Regions from separate parts of the Streptomyces sp. NPDC104367 genome, predicted to be linked through region 2. Evidence: predicted binding sites of a transcription regulator. Region 2 holds the regulator's gene; the other holds the start of a gene.

Region 1 (7,670 bases), on a different contig from region 2:
GCGGCGGGCAGCCCCTTCACGGTGACGTCACCGGTGGCACCGCCGCGCGCGACCACGTGCCCATTCGCCCGGACGGCGACCGAGCGCACTCCGGGCGCGGTCCAGACGACGTGGTACGAGCCGTCGTCGTTCGCGGTCACGGTGGCGGCGGTGAAGGGGATGCGGTGGGAGGACGCCGGGTGGGCCGCGGCCGGGGCGGCGACGGCGGCCGGGGCGGTCAGGGCGAGGACCGCGGCGGCGAGCAGTGCGGGCTTGATGAGCTTCATGGGACGGATGCTGTGTGCACCTACCGACGGCCGGGTGAACGGCAGGTGACTGACAGCATGTGCATGAGTGGCAGTTTGTGCCACCCGGCGCACCCAGCCTGAAACCGACGCCCGGCCGACACCCGGCTGGCGCCCGGCCCCCGCATCCCCGCCGACGACCGGCCCCCGCCCCCGCCCCTGCCCCCGCCTGCGGAAAACGCCCGAGGGCGGCACCTCCTGCCGTAGCAGGGGATGCCGCCCTCGGAGAAGGACGAGCCGATCCGTGACGGATCAGAAGTCCATGTCACCGCCCGGCATGCCGCCCGGAGCGGCCGCGGCGGCCTTCTCCGGCTTGTCGGCGATGACGGCCTCGGTGGTGAGGAACAGCGCGGCGATGGAGGCGGCGTTCTGCAGGGCGGAACGCGTCACCTTCGCCGGGTCGATGATGCCCTCGGCGACCAGGTCGACGTACTCACCGGTCGCGGCGTTGAGGCCGTGACCCGGGGTGAGGTTGCGGACCTTCTCCACCACGACGCCGCCCTCGAGACCGGCGTTGACGGCGATCTGCTTCAGCGGGGCCTCCAGGGCGAGCTTCACGGCCTGCGCGCCGGTCGCCTCGTCACCCTCCAGCTCCAGCTTCTCGAAGACCTGGGAGGCCTGGAGCAGGGCCACGCCACCACCGGCGACGATGCCCTCCTCGACGGCCGCCTTGGCGTTGCGCACGGCGTCCTCGATGCGGTGCTTGCGCTCCTTGAGCTCGACCTCGGTCGCGGCACCGGCCTTGATGACGGCGACGCCACCGGCGAGCTTGGCCAGGCGCTCCTGGAGCTTCTCGCGGTCGTAGTCCGAGTCGGACTGCTCGATCTCGGCGCGGATCTGGTTCACGCGGCCCTGCACCTGCTCGGAGGAGCCGGCGCCGTCGACGATGGTGGTCTCGTCCTTGGTGATGACCACCTTGCGGGCCTTGCCCAGCAGGTCGAGGGTCGTGTTCTCCAGCTTGAGACCGACCTCCTCGGAGATGACCTCGCCGCCGGTGAGGATGGCGATGTCGTTCAGCATCGCCTTGCGGCGGTCGCCGAAGCCCGGGGCCTTGACGGCGACGGACTTGAAGGTGCCGCGGATCTTGTTGACGACCAGGGTCGACAGGGCCTCGCCCTCGACGTCCTCGGCGATGATCAGCAGCGGCTTGCCCGACTGCATGACCTTCTCCAGGAGCGGGAGCAGGTCCTTGACGGAGCCGATCTTCGAGTTGGCGATCAGGATGTACGGGTCGTCGAGGGACGCCTCCATACGCTCCATGTCGGTGGCGAAGTACGCCGAGATGTAGCCCTTGTCGAAGCGCATACCCTCGGTGAGCTCCAGCTCCAGACCGAAGGTCTGGGACTCCTCGACGGTGATGACGCCTTCCTTGCCGACCTTGTCCATGGCCTCGGCGATGAGCTCGCCGATCTGGGTGTCGGCGGCGGAGATGGAGGCCGTCGAAGCGATCTGCTCCTTGGTCTCGACATCCTTGGCCTGCTCGAGCAGGGCACCGGAGACGGCCTCGACGGCCTTCTCGATACCGCGCTTGAGGGCCATCGGGTTGGCGCCGGCGGCCACGTTGCGCAGACCCTCGCGGACCAGGGCCTGGGCGAGAACGGTCGCGGTGGTCGTACCGTCACCGGCGACGTCGTCCGTCTTCTTGGCGACTTCCTTGACCAGCTCGGCGCCGATCTTCTCGTACGGGTCCTCGAGCTCGATCTCCTTGGCGATGGACACACCATCGTTGGTGATCGTGGGGGCGCCCCACTTCTTCTCGAGGACGACGTTGCGGCCCTTGGGGCCGAGCGTCACCTTGACGGCGTCCGCGAGCTGGTTCATGCCGCGCTCGAGGCCGCGCCGCGCCTCCTCGTCGAACGCGATGATCTTGGCCATGTGAAGTGGTCCCTCCAGGACTGGGGGTGATTCCTTCGGACCGCGCCCGCGCCCGCGACGGACGGCTCACATGCCTCGTGGTTCCTTCCCCACCCGGCCTGCGGGCCTCACCGACCCGGTCCTTCTTTGTCACTCTCACCTTCAGAGTGCTAACGCCAATGATTAGCACTCGGGGTAGGCGAGTGCAAGCGCCTCCCGGGGATCGGGCCCGCGGAGTCAGCCCCCTCCCGGGCATGCCGAAGGGCTCGTGCCCCGGGAGGCACGAGCCCTTCGAAGTTGTACAGAAGAACGTCGCTGTCAGTCGGCGCGTGCTTCAGCTGGTCGCCAGCCGGACCATGTCCGCCTGCGGCCCCTTCTGGCCCTGCGAGATCTCGAAATCGACTCGCTGACCTTCCTCCAGGGTGCGGTACCCGTCCATCTGGATCGCGCTGTAGTGGACGAAAACATCCGCACCACCGTCGACCGCGATGAAGCCGTACCCCTTCTCCGCGTTGAACCACTTGACGGTGCCCTGAGCCATGCCTAACTCCCCTATTACTGGCCCTTGCACAGATCCACACTTCGCGGATCCGGGTCAGACCTCACCCCCCAATGGTTGGGGGCGTGCGCCGGAACGCGTCGACCGCGGCCGAATGTATCTGCCCAACTGCCGTCTGCAACAGGTCAATCGGACGAGAATTCTGGACGGAAGGGGTCCGGAATGTAGCGAGAATTCGGCGGAATTCAGGGCAAGTCGGGCCCCGTAAAGGCCACAAAAGCCGCATTTAACGCGCACACTTTGGCTACTTCTTGCCGGGCCCGCGGTATCAATACGGGGCCTCCGACCCGGAGATCGGGAGCGCGTTCCCCAACTGTACCGCGCTCAACCACACAGAATTGCCCCCTCCGCTTCTCTCGCGGAGGGGGCAATCGGATGAACACTCGGTGATGGCCGTTACCAAAGGTAATGTTCGGTCATTCGGCCATCACGTCAACCCCCGCCGACCCCACGTCAGGACGGTCAGGGCGGCGTCAGGGCCGCGTCAGGGCTGGGTCAGCCACCGGCGACGGCCGGGATGATGGAGACGCCGGCCCCGGCCGGGGTGGCGGTCTCCAGACCCTGCTCGAATCGCACGTCGTCGTCATTGACGTAAACGTTGACGAACCGGCGCAGCTTGCCCTGGTCGTCGAGAACGCGGGCGGCGATTCCCGTGTGGTTCTTCTCCAGGTCGGCGATGACCTCGCCGAGGTTTCCGCCTTCGGCGCTGACTTCGGCCTGACCACCGGTGTAGGTGCGCAGGATGGTGGGGATGCGAACGGTGACGCTCACGTTATAAACCTCCGGATTAGAGCGGCTGCCTGCTTATTACTGCCGGCTAGGCCAGCCCGGCCTCACGGAACGACTCGAGACTCGGTCGAATAGTCGCCGTGAGTCCGGTACCCGCGACTGCGTCCAGCGTCTTCAGTCCATCGCCCGTGTTGAGTACGACAAGCGACTTCGTCGGATCGATGAGCCCATTCTCAATGAGCTTTTTGGTGACTCCAACCGTCACTCCGCCGGCGGTTTCCGCGAAGATTCCCTCGGTCCGCGCGAGCAGTTCGATCGCCTCCACGACCTGCTCGTCGTTCACGTCCTCCACCGCACCGCCGGTGCGGCGCGCGATGTCGAGAACGTAGGGGCCGTCGGCCGGGTTGCCGATCGCCAGCGACTTGGCGATGGTGTTCGGCTTCTGCGGCCGGACCACGTCGTGGCCCGCCTTGTACGCGGTGGAGACGGGCGAGCAGCCCTCCGCCTGGGCGCCGAAGATCTTGTACGGCTTGTCCTCGACGAGCCCGAGCTTGATCAGCTCCTGGAGGCCCTTGTCGACCTTGGTGAGCTGCGAGCCGGACGCGATCGGGATGACCAGCTGGTCGGGGAGCTGCCAGCCGAGCTGCTCGCAGATCTCGTACGCCAGCGTCTTGGAGCCCTCGGCGTAGTACGGCCGCAGGTTCACGTTGACGAAGCCCCAGCCCTCGCCGGCCGAGTCGCCGATCAGCTCGGAGCAGAAACGGTTCACGTCGTCGTAGTTGCCCTCGATGCCGACGAGCTCGCCGCCGTAGATCGCGGCCATGACGACCTTGCCCTGCTCCAGGTCGTGCGGGATGAACACGCAGGAGCGGAAGCCGGCCCGGGCGGCGGCGGCGCCGACCGCGCCGGCCAGGTTGCCGGTGGAGGAGCAGGAGAGCGTGGTGTAGCCGAAGGCGCGCGCGGCCTCGACGGCCTGGGCGACGACACGGTCCTTGAAGGAGTGCGTCGGGTTGCCGGAGTCGTCCTTCACGTACAGGCCGCCGGTCACCCCCAGCTCCTTGGCCAGGTTGTCGGCCTTGACGAGCTTGGTCCAGCCCGGGTTGATGTTCGGCTTGGTGGCCACGTCGGCGGGGACGGGCAGCAGCGGCGCGTAGCGCCAGATGTTCGAGGGGCCCGCTTCGATCCGCTCGCGGAGCTGCTCGGTGTCGTAGTCCGAGAAGTCGTACGCGATCTCCAGCGGGCCGAAACACTCCTCGCAGGCGAAGTGCGGGCCGAGCGGGACGCGGTGACCGCACTCCCGGCAGGAAAGCGCCGTGGCGGGGCCCAGGTCTACGGTCTTCGGGGAATCGGGTGCAACAGTCTGCGCAGCCATGTGAGGCGAGGCCCTTTCTCCTCATCTTCCTCACGACGCATCTCGCCGTGAGACGGATTTGGCACCTTCCCAAGCCGGGAGCCTCGCTGTGAACACGAGTACCGACTGGAGGGTTGCCGGGGCTTCATCGGGCCGTTTCCCTCTGCCCCTCTGGATGAGCTGTATGTGGTTGTGGGCGCCGGGTGACCCTCCGACATGCGATGGTCATCGGCGTTGTTCAAGACTGTAACCGAAGGCCAGGACAGTTGAGATAGTCGTCCGTACCGCGAGATGGATCACACCTCGCAGTGTGATCGTGACAGTGAGGAGCCGCTGACTGTGCTGGAAGAAGTCGAGCGCTGGCTGGCCACCCGCTCCTGGGCCGTGAACGACCGTCCGCTGCACCGGATACTCGCCGCGAAGCAGCGCACGGGTCAGACCGTCTCCGTCGTGCTGCCCGCGCTCAACGAGGAGGAGACGGTCGGCGACATCGTCGCGATCATCCGTCACGACCTCGTGCGGCAGGCACCGCTCGTCGACGAGATCGTGGTCGTCGACTCGGGTTCCACCGACCGCACGGCGGCGGTGGCCGCCGCGGCGGGCGCGCGGGTCGTCCACCGCGACGAGATCCTCCCGCGCATCCCCGCCGTCCCCGGCAAGGGCGAGGTCCTGTGGCGCTCGCTGCTGGTCACCACCGGGGACATCGTCTGCTTCGTCGACGCCGACCTGAAGGAGTTCTCCTCCGACTTCGTCGCCGGGATCGTCGGCCCGCTGCTGACCGACCCGGACGTGGACCTGGTCAAGGCTATGTACGACCGCCCGCTGGCCGGTGCGGCCGGGCAGGGCGGCCGGGTCACCGAGCTGATGGCCCGCCCGCTGCTGAACATGCACTGGCCGCAGCTGGCCGGATTCGTGCAGCCGCTGGGCGGCGAGTACGCGGCCCGCCGCTCGCTGCTGGAGCAGCTGCCCTTCCCGGTCGGCTACGGCGTGGAGCTGGGCATGCTGGTCGACGCCCTGCACCTGGCCGGCCTGGACGCCCTGGCCCAGGTCGACGTCGGCGTCCGCAAGCACCGCCACCAGGACGGCCAGGCCCTCGGCCGGATGTCCGCGGCGATCTACCGCACGGCCCAGCTGCGGCTGGCCCGCGGCCATCTGATCCGCCCGTCCCTGACCCAGTTCGAGCGGGGCGAGGACGGCTTCGAGCCGCGCACCTACTCCGTCGACACGGAGGAGCGCCCGCCCATGGTGGAGATCGCGGAGTACGCCGAGCGCCGGGTGGCGTGACTTCGACGTGCGGTCCGTATACGGCCGCTCATCGGGCGTAGCAGTACGTTTGAGCGTTTCCGGGCCGGGCTAGGTTGACGCGTATGGCTTCCCCCATCGCTTCCTCCGACGGTGCCGATGTGCTGGTCGCGTCCAACCGCGGCCCGGTCTCGTACGAGCTGCGCCACGACGACCCGGCCGGCGCGCTGCACGCCAGGCGGGGCGGCGGCGGGCTGGTCTCCGGGCTGTCGGCGATCGGCCCCGACGCGAACGCGGTGTGGGTGTGCGCGGCCCTCGGCGACGGCGACCGCGAGGCGGTGCGCCGGGCCGGGGGCGGTCTGCTGCCGGAGGCGGACACCGGCGGGCAGCGGGTCCGGATGCTCGACATCGAAGCGGACGTGTTCTCCGACGCGTACAACGGCATCGCCAACTCGGTCCTGTGGTTCGTGCACCACATGCTGTACCAGACCCCGCTGGAGCCGGTCTTCGACGCGGAGTTCCGGCGGCAGTGGGCGGCGTACGAGGCCTACAACCGCGCCTTCGCCGAGGCGCTGGCCGAGGAGGCGGCCCCGGGGGCCGTCGCCGTCATCCAGGACTACCACCTGGCGCTGGCCCCCCGGATGCTCCGCCGGCTCCGCCCGGACCTGCGCATCGGCCACTTCTCGCACACACCCTGGGCCCCGCCGGACTACTTCCGGCTGCTCCCCGACGACATCGCGGCGGAGCTGCTGAGCGGGATCCTCGGCGCGGATCACGCGGCGTTCCTGACCCGGCGCTGGGCGGACGCGTTCGTCGACTGCTGCCACGCCGTGCTGGGGCCGGGCATCCCGGCGGCCGGGGAGACCCGGATCGGGGTGCACGGGCTGGGGGCCGACGCGGACTTCCTGCGCAAGCGGTCGCACGAGCCGGACGTGGACGAGCGGATGGCGGCGCTGCGGGCGGAGATCGGGGAAGGGCGGAAGACCATCGTCCGCGTCGACCGCACGGAGCTCTCGAAGAACATCGTGCGGGGGCTGCTGGCGTACCGGCAGCTGCTCGACGACCACCCCGAGTGGCGGGAGCGGGTGGTCCACGTCGCGTTCGCGTACCCCTCGCGGCAGGACCTCGCCGTGTACCGGGACTACACGGCCGAGGTGCGACGGGTCGCCGACGAGATCAACTCGACGTACGGGACGGCGGGCTGGACGCCGGTCGTGCTGCACGTCAAGGACGACTTCGCCCGGTCGCTGGCGGCGTACCGGCTGGCCGACGTGGCGCTGGTGAACCCGATCCGGGACGGCATGAACCTCGTCGCCAAGGAGGTCCCGGTGGTCTCCGACGAGGGGTGCGTGCTGGTGCTCTCGCGGGAGGCCGGGGCGTTCGAGGAGCTGGGCGAGGACGCGGTGGTGGTGAACCCGTACGACATCGGGGGGACCGCGGAGGCGCTGGCGCGGGCGCTGGTGGTGCCGGCGGAGGAGCGGGCGGAGACGTCGAAGCGGCTGGCTGCCGCCGCGACGGCGCTGCCTCCGGCGCGGTGGTTCCTTGAGCAGGTGGAGGCGTTGGGCGGGTGAGGGCGGTTTCTTCGGGTGCGGGCCCGTGGGGGCTGGCGCGCCCACGCGGCGGAGCCGCACGTCGGTACGGCCCCGCGCCC
Region 2 (7,670 bases):
TCGACCAGTTCCGCGTCGTGACGGCCCTCGACGTAGATGCGGCCCGCGCGGGCGACACGCGCGCGTGCGCCGGGCACGGCGACCGAACCGGAGGCGGTGCGGGCGGGACGCGCGGGCGCCGCCGTGGGGCGTACGAGGGTGACGGCGCGGCCCTCCAGGAGGAAGCCGCGCGGCTCCAGCGGGAAGACGCGGTGCTTGCCGAAGCGGTCCTCCAGGGTGACCGTGCCCGCCTCGCAGCGGATCACCGCGCCGCAGAAACCCGTCCCGGGCTCCTCCACCACCAGACCCGGTTCGGCGGCCACCTCCGGCACCGGCTTCGGCTTCTTCCACGGCGGGGTCAGGTCGGCGGAGTACTGGCGCATTCGGATGACGATAGGAGAAGCCCGCCCCGGGTCACCGCGACACGCCGAAACGAGCGGCCAGTGCGTCGCGCTGGGCCCGGACGAACGCGGCGTCCACCACCGCTCCGTGACCGGGCACGTACAGGGCGCGTTCGCCGCCCAGCGCCAGGAGCCGGTCCAGGGCCGCCGGCCACCGGGACGGCACGGCGTCGGGGCCGGCCTGCGGATCGCCGGACTCCTCCACCAGGTCCCCGCAGAAGACCACCTCGGGGTCGCCGGGGACGAGGACCGCGAGGTCGTGCGCGGTGTGGCCGGGGCCCACGTTGGCCAGCAGCACCTGGCGGCCGTCGCCGAGGCCGAGGGTCCACTCGCCGGAGACCAGGTGGCGCGGCAGGGGGAGGGCGTCGGCCGCCTCCGCCGCCTGCGAGGCGGGCAGGCCGTTGCGGACCGCGTCCAGGCGCAGCTCCTCGCGGTCGTGGGTGAACACCGCGTCCGTGCCCACCGCCGCGTACAGGTCCGTCCCGGCGAACGCGGCCGCGCCGAGGACGTGGTCGAAGTGCGGATGGGTCAGCGCGAGATGGGTCACACGCCGGTCGGCCAGCGCCTGCGCCTCCACCCGCAGCCGCGCGCCCTCCGCCAGGCTGGAACCGGCGTCCACCATCAGGGCCGTGTCCGGGCCGAGGACCAGCCCCGCAGTGCAGTCCCAGCCCGGCAGCCGGCACCGGCCGACGCCCTCGGCCACCCGCTCCCAGCCCAGCTCTTCCCAAGTCACCGTCATGCCGCGACGCTAGTCGTAGAACGTCACGGGTCCTGGCCGACCTTGCCCAGTCAGTACCCGACGGCCGTACACTGGGCCGGGGATGCTGGCACTCGAACTCGCAGAGTGCCAGACGAAAGACCCGAAGGACCCGAAAGGCCGCGGGGACGACTTTCTGGAGGTGTGGCGCCGGATGCTGAGTGAACGCAGGCTTCAGGTGCTGCGCGCCATCGTCCAGGACTACGTCGGCACCGAGGAACCGGTCGGGTCGAAGGCGCTGACCGAGCGCCACAACCTCGGCGTGTCCCCGGCGACCGTGCGCAACGACATGGCCGCCCTGGAGGACGAGGGGTACATCGCCCAGCCGCACACCAGCGCCGGGCGGATCCCGACCGACAAGGGCTACCGGCTGTTCGTCGACAAGCTCGCCGGCGTCAAGCCGATGAGCGCGCCCGAGCGGCGGGCGATCCAGAACTTCCTCGACGGCGCCGTCGATCTCGACGACGTCGTCGCGCGCACGGTCCGGCTGCTCGCGCAGCTGACGCGGCAGGTGGCGGTCGTGCAGTACCCGTCGCTGACGCGGTCCACCGTGCGACATGTGGAACTGCTGGCGCTCGCTCCGGCCCGGCTGATGCTGGTGCTGATCACCGACACCGGGCGGGTCGAGCAGCGGATGGTCGACTGCCCGGCGCCCTTCGGGGAGGCGTCCCTGGCGGATCTGCGGGCGCGGCTGAACAGCCGGGTCGCGGGGCGCCGCTTCTCGGACGTCCCCCGGCTGGTGGAGGATCTGCCGGAGGCCTTCGACGTCGAGGACCGCGGCACGGTCTCGGCGGTGCTCTCCACCCTGCTGGAGACGCTCGTCGAGGAGAACGAGGAGCGGCTGGTGATCGGCGGAACCGCCAATCTCACCCGCTTCGGACATGACTTTCCCCTCATGATCCGGCCCGTCCTGGAGGCGCTGGAGGAACATGTCGTCCTCCTCAAGCTCCTTGGCGAGGCCGGGGATTCGGGCATGACCGTACGCATCGGTCACGAGAACGCCTATGAGGGACTCAACTCCACGTCCGTGGTGTCGGTCGGCTACGGTTCGGGCGGCGAGGCACTCGCCAAACTCGGCGTGGTCGGACCGACCCGCATGGATTACCCGGGAACGATGGGAGCGGTACGAGCGGTGGCACGGTACGTCGGACAGATCCTGGCGGAGTCGTAAGTGGCCACGGACTACTACGCCGTTCTCGGCGTGCGCCGCGACGCGTCGCAGGAAGAGATCAAGAAGGCCTTCCGTCGGCTCGCTCGCGAGCTGCACCCGGACGTCAATCCGGACCCGAAGACCCAGGAGCGGTTCAAGGAGATCAACGCCGCTTACGAGGTGCTCTCCGACCCGCAGAAGAAGCAGGTCTACGACCTGGGCGGGGACCCGCTGTCGCAGAGCGGCGGCGGGGGCGCGGGCGGCTTCGGGGCCGGTGGCTTCGGGAACTTCTCGGACATCATGGACGCGTTCTTCGGTACGGCGTCGCAGCGCGGTCCGCGCTCGCGCACCCGCCGCGGCCAGGACGCCATGATCCGGATCGAGGTCGAGCTCGACGAGGCGGCCTTCGGCACGACCAAGGACATCCAGGTCGACACTGCCGTCGTCTGCAACACCTGCAACGGTGAGGGCGCGGCGCCGGGCACCTCCGCCCAGACCTGTGACATGTGCCGGGGCCGGGGTGAGGTCTCGCAGGTGACGCGGTCCTTCCTCGGGCAGGTCATGACCTCGCGGCCGTGTCCGCAGTGCCAGGGCTTCGGGACCGTCGTGCCGACGCCGTGCCCCGAGTGCGCGGGCGACGGGCGGGTGCGGTCGCGGCGGACGCTGACCGTGAAGATCCCGGCCGGTGTCGACAACGGCACGCGCATCCAGCTGGCCGGCGAGGGCGAGGTCGGGCCCGGCGGCGGTCCCGCCGGTGACCTGTACGTCGAGATCCACGAGCTGCCGCACTCCACGTTCCAGCGGCGCGGCGACGACCTGCACTGCACGGTGACGATCCCGATGACGGCGGCCTCCCTCGGCACGAAGGTGCCGCTGGAGACGCTGGACGGGATGGAGGAGGTCGACATCCGGCCGGGCACCCAGTCCGGGCAGTCGATCCCGCTGCACGGCCGCGGGATCACGCATCTGCGTGGCGGCGGCCGGGGCGACCTGATCGTCCACGTCGAGGTGCAGACGCCGACCAAGCTCGACCCCGAGCAGGAGCGGCTGCTGCGCGAGCTGGCCAAGCTGCGCGGCGAGGAGCGGCCCACGGGGCAGTTCCAGCCGGGCCAGCAGGGACTGTTCAGCCGCCTGAAGGACGCGTTCAACGGGCGCTGACGGCGCCGGGGCGGAGCCGGGCCGACTCCGCCCCTGGTGAGGCCGGAATTTCTGGCATGTGCCAAGGGGGCGGCCCGATTCGGACTTGTTCGAAGGACGTGACAACATGCCGTCATGTCCTCCGCGCTGACCGATCTCTTCCCTCTTCCGATCGTGCAGGCCCCCATGGCGGGCGGGGTCTCCGTGCCGCAGCTCGCCGCCGCCGTGTCCGGGGCGGGCGGGCTGGGGTTCCTGGCCGCCGGGTACAAGACCGCCGACGGGATGTACCAGGAGATCAAGCAGTTGCGGGGGCTGACCGGCCGCCCCTTCGGCGTGAACGTCTTCATGCCGCAGCCCGAGCACGCCGAGTCGGGGGCCGTGGAGGTCTACGCGCACCAGCTGGCCGGTGAGGCCGCCTGGTACGACACCGAGCTCGGTGACCCGGACAGCGGCCGGGACGACGGGTACGACGCCAAGCTGGCCGTCCTGCTCGACAACCCGGTGGCGGCCGTCTCCTTCCACTTCGGTGTGCCGGCCCGCGAGGTACTGGACTCGCTGCGCCGTGCCGGGACCCTCACCCTGGTCACCGCCACCACCGTCGAGGAGGCCCTGGCCGTGGAGCGGGCCGGGGCGGACGCGGTGATCGCGCAGGGCGTGGAGGCCGGCGGCCACCAGGGCACCCACCGGGACGTCCAGGAGAACGACGGGTCCGGGATCGGGCTGCTGTCGCTGATCGCCGGGATACGGGAGGCGGTGGACCTTCCCGTCGTCGCCGCCGGCGGCATCATGCGCGGCAGCCAGATCGCCGCCGTGCTCGCCGCGGGGGCGGGCGCGGCCCAGCTGGGCACCGCCTTCCTGGCCACCCCCGAGTCCGGCGCCGCCGACGTCCACAAGCAGGCGCTGACCAACCCGCTGTTCACCCGGACCGCGCTGACCCGGGCGTTCTCCGGGCGGCCCGCGCGCGGCCTGGTCAACCGCTTCATGCGCGAGCACGGCCCGTACGCGCCCGCCGCCTACCCGGAGGTCCACCACCTCACCTCGCCGCTGCGCAAGGCCGCCGCGAAGGCCGGGGACGCGCAGGGCATGGCCCTGTGGGCCGGGCAGGGGCACCGGATGGCCCGGGACCTGCCCGCCGCGCAGCTGGTGGAGACCCTCGCCGAGGAGCTCGCCGCGGCGTCGACGGCGTTGTCGACGAAGGGGGAGGGGGAGGACCGGTGACGGCCCCCGTCTTCGTCGTCGAGGACCTGCGCGCGGACGGCTCGGGGCAGTACGTCCTGGACGGGCCCGAGGGGCGGCACGCGGTCTCCGTGAAGCGGCTCAAGACCGGTGAGGAGGTCGTCCTCACCGACGGCGCCGGCCGCTGGGCGCTGTGCGACGTGATCGCCGCCGAGGGCAGGGACCGGCTGGTCGTGCGTCTGACGACGGTGAGCGAGGAGCCCCCGCCGGCGCCCCGGATCACCGTCGTCCAGGCGCTGCCCAAGGGCGACCGCGGCGAGGTCGCCGTGGAGACCATGACCGAGGTCGGCGTCGACGCCGTCGTGCCCTGGCAGGCCGCCCGCTGCATCACCCAGTGGAAGGGCGAGCGGGGCCTGAAGTCGCTCGCGAAGTGGCGGGCCACCGCCCGTGAGGCAGGCAAGCAGTCCCGCCGGGTGCGCTTCCCGGAGGTCGCGGACGCGGCGTCCACCAGGCAGGTCGCGGCGCTGCTCGCCCGGGCCGACCTCGCCGCCGTGCTGCACTCCGACTTCGCGCACGCCGGCCGGCCGCTGGCCACGGCCGAACTGCCCGCCGAGGGCGAGATCGTGCTGGTCGTCGGGCCCGAAGGGGGCGTCGCCCGGGACGAGTTGGCGCTCTTCGAGGAAGCCGGCGCGAAGGCGTACACGCTGGGCCCCACCGTGCTGCGCACCTCGACCGCCGGCACGGCGGCCGCGGCCCTCCTCCTCGGCCGCACCGGCCGCTGGTCCTGACCCCCACGACAGCCGCACACGACACCCGAACCGAAGCCGCACGACAGCCGCACGACACCCGGGGGAACGTACCGTGGAACTCGCCCAAGTCCGGCTCCTGGTCACCGACTTCGCCGCCTGCTACCGCTTCTACGCCGAGGTGCTCGGGCTGCGGCCGCAGTCGGGGGCGGCCCAGGGGCCGTACGAGAAGTTCAGCCCGCACGCCGGGTCCGCCGGGATCGCGCTCCAGGACCGGGCGATGATGGCCGAGGTGCTGGGCGAGCTGGGGGAGACGGCGACCGGGCACCGCTCCCTGGTGGTGCTGCGCGTCGACGACCTCGACGCCTACTGCGAGCGGATCACCGCGCGCGGCGCGGTCCTGGTGCACGGCCCGGCGCCGATGACCGCACGCATGCGCGTCGCCCACCTCAAGGACCCGGAGGGGAACCTGGTGGAGCTCCAGGAGTGGCTGCTGCTGCGCACCTGACGGCGGCCGCCGTCAGCGGCCGTCCGCCCTCCCGGGGGACACGGCCGAACACGTGAGTGACCGCACGCCCCCTACCGCCGCGGGCGGGACGGTGGCAGGCTGCCGGTCATGGGGGCTTCGATGCGCATCGGGCGCCGGCCGCGCGGCACCAGGGTGGCGGCCATGACGGGACTCGTCGTGCTGGGCGCCGCCGCGATGGTGGCCTGCCAGCCGGGCGACCTCAACTCCGCGACCGTCGCGTACACCACCGACCAGACCGCCACCGCCGAGCTGAAACGGCAGCACGTCGACGTCAGTTGGCTCACCTGCACCGGCTCCTACGGCTCCGCCGCCAAGGCCACGGGGACGCCGTCGCCGTCGCCGTCCGAGACGACCGTGGTCTCCGTCGACTGCAAGGGCAGGACCAAGGACGGCCGGGACATCACCGTCACCGGGAAGGTCACCAGGGCCGTCGGCGGGGCGTGCGTGCGCGGGAACCTGGTCGCGAAGGTCGGCGGCAAGGAGTGGTTCCACGTCAAGGGCCTCGGCAACTGCGACGCCACGCCCGGGCCGACGTACAGCACCTACCGGCCGCCGACGTACGGGCAGCAGCCGGGCCCCACCGTGACCGTCACGAGAACGATCTGGTGCGAGAGCGACCCCAAGTGTTCCCCCGTGCAGGGCAAGTGATCGAAATCGGGCGCCCCGGACGCGCCGCGTGCATAGGCTGAGCGGGTGACTCAGGGTGCAGCGACAGGACCGCGGTCCTACCTCCGATTTCCCCATGTCCACGGCGACCTGGTCGCCTTCACCGCCGAGGACGACGTGTGGCTCGCGCCCCTGGACGGCGGCCGGGCCTGGCGGGTCAGCGCCGACAACGTCCCGGTGACCCTGCCGCGGATCTCCCCCGACGGGACCACCGTCGCCTGGACCTCCACCCGCGACGGCGCCCCCGAGATCCATGTCGCGCCGGTCGACGGCGGCACCTCCACCCGGCTGACGTACTGGGGCAGTTCCCGCACCCAGGTGCGCGGCTGGACCGGCGACGGCCGGATCCTCGCCGTCAGCACCTACGGCCAGGCCGGCCTCCGGCGCAGCTGGGCCCGCACCGTCCCGCTCGACGGCGGCCCCTCCGAGGTCCTGCCCCACGGCCCGGTCGGCCATGTCGCCCACGGGCCCGCCACCGTGCTGCTGTCCGCGCCGATGGGCCGGGAGGCGGCCTGGTGGAAGCGGTACCGGGGCGGCACGGCGGGCAAGCTGTGGATCGACCGCGAGGGCGACGGCGAGTTCGTACGGCTCCACGAGGACCTCGACGGGAACCTGGAGTACCCGGTGTGGGCGGGCGACCGGATCGCCTTCCTCTCCGACCACGAGGGCACCGGCGCCCTGTACTCCTCCCTCGCCGACGGCTCCGACCTGCGCCGCCACACCCCGCTCGACGGTTTCTACGCCCGGCACGCCGCCGGTGACGGCACCCGGGTCGTCTACGCCTCGGCCGGCGGACTCTGGCTGCTGGACGACCTGGACGGCGCCGAACCGCGCCTGCTGGACGTCCGGCTCGGCGGGCCCCGGGTGGACCGGCAGCCGCGTCCGGTCAGCGCGGCCCGCTGGCTCGGGGAAGCCTCGCCCGACCACACCGCGCGCGGCAGCGCCGTCTGCGTCCGCGGCGGTGTGCACTGGGTGACCCACCGCTCCGGCCCGGCCCGCGCCCTCGCCGCCCGGCCGGGGGTCCGCGCCCGGCTGCCCGTCGCCTTCCGCGCCGACGGCGAGGAGTGGGTGGTGTGGGTCACCGACGCAGAGGGCGAGGACGCCCTGGAGTTCGCCCCCGCCACCGGCC

What was found. Region 2 encodes HrcA, which represses chaperone genes, less so after heat shock. Its sites were predicted from a motif close to TTNGCACTCNGNNNNNCNGAGTGCNAA; they were not measured.
Region 1: a site for HrcA is predicted at 2,322-2,348, ahead of groL (chaperonin GroEL). Genes of this name have one in related genera too.

Annotation. Positions count from the first base shown of each region.
Region 1 covers NZ_JBVJND010000051.1:32,572-40,241, forward strand. The annotation lists gene ACZ619_RS42875 (tyrosine-protein phosphatase) at 1-266, opposite strand, end outside; gene groL (chaperonin GroEL) at 537-2,159, opposite strand; gene ACZ619_RS42885 (cold-shock protein) at 2,473-2,679, opposite strand; gene ACZ619_RS42890 (MoaD/ThiS family protein) at 3,193-3,468, opposite strand; gene thrC (threonine synthase) at 3,515-4,798, opposite strand; SAM riboswitch class I at 4,817-4,959, opposite strand; gene ACZ619_RS42900 (glucosyl-3-phosphoglycerate synthase) at 5,117-6,061, shown strand; gene ACZ619_RS42905 (alpha,alpha-trehalose-phosphate synthase (UDP-forming)) at 6,145-7,590, shown strand.
Region 2 covers NZ_JBVJND010000026.1:48,988-56,657, reverse strand. The annotation lists gene ACZ619_RS32415 (DUF3097 domain-containing protein) at 1-362, opposite strand, end outside; gene ACZ619_RS32410 (MBL fold metallo-hydrolase) at 394-1,119, opposite strand; gene hrcA (heat-inducible transcriptional repressor HrcA) at 1,292-2,308, shown strand; gene dnaJ (molecular chaperone DnaJ) at 2,309-3,445, shown strand; gene ACZ619_RS32395 (nitronate monooxygenase) at 3,560-4,642, shown strand; gene ACZ619_RS32390 (16S rRNA (uracil(1498)-N(3))-methyltransferase) at 4,639-5,388, shown strand; gene ACZ619_RS32385 (VOC family protein) at 5,462-5,854, shown strand; gene ACZ619_RS32380 (hypothetical protein) at 6,017-6,523, shown strand; gene ACZ619_RS32375 (S41 family peptidase) at 6,569-7,670, shown strand, end outside.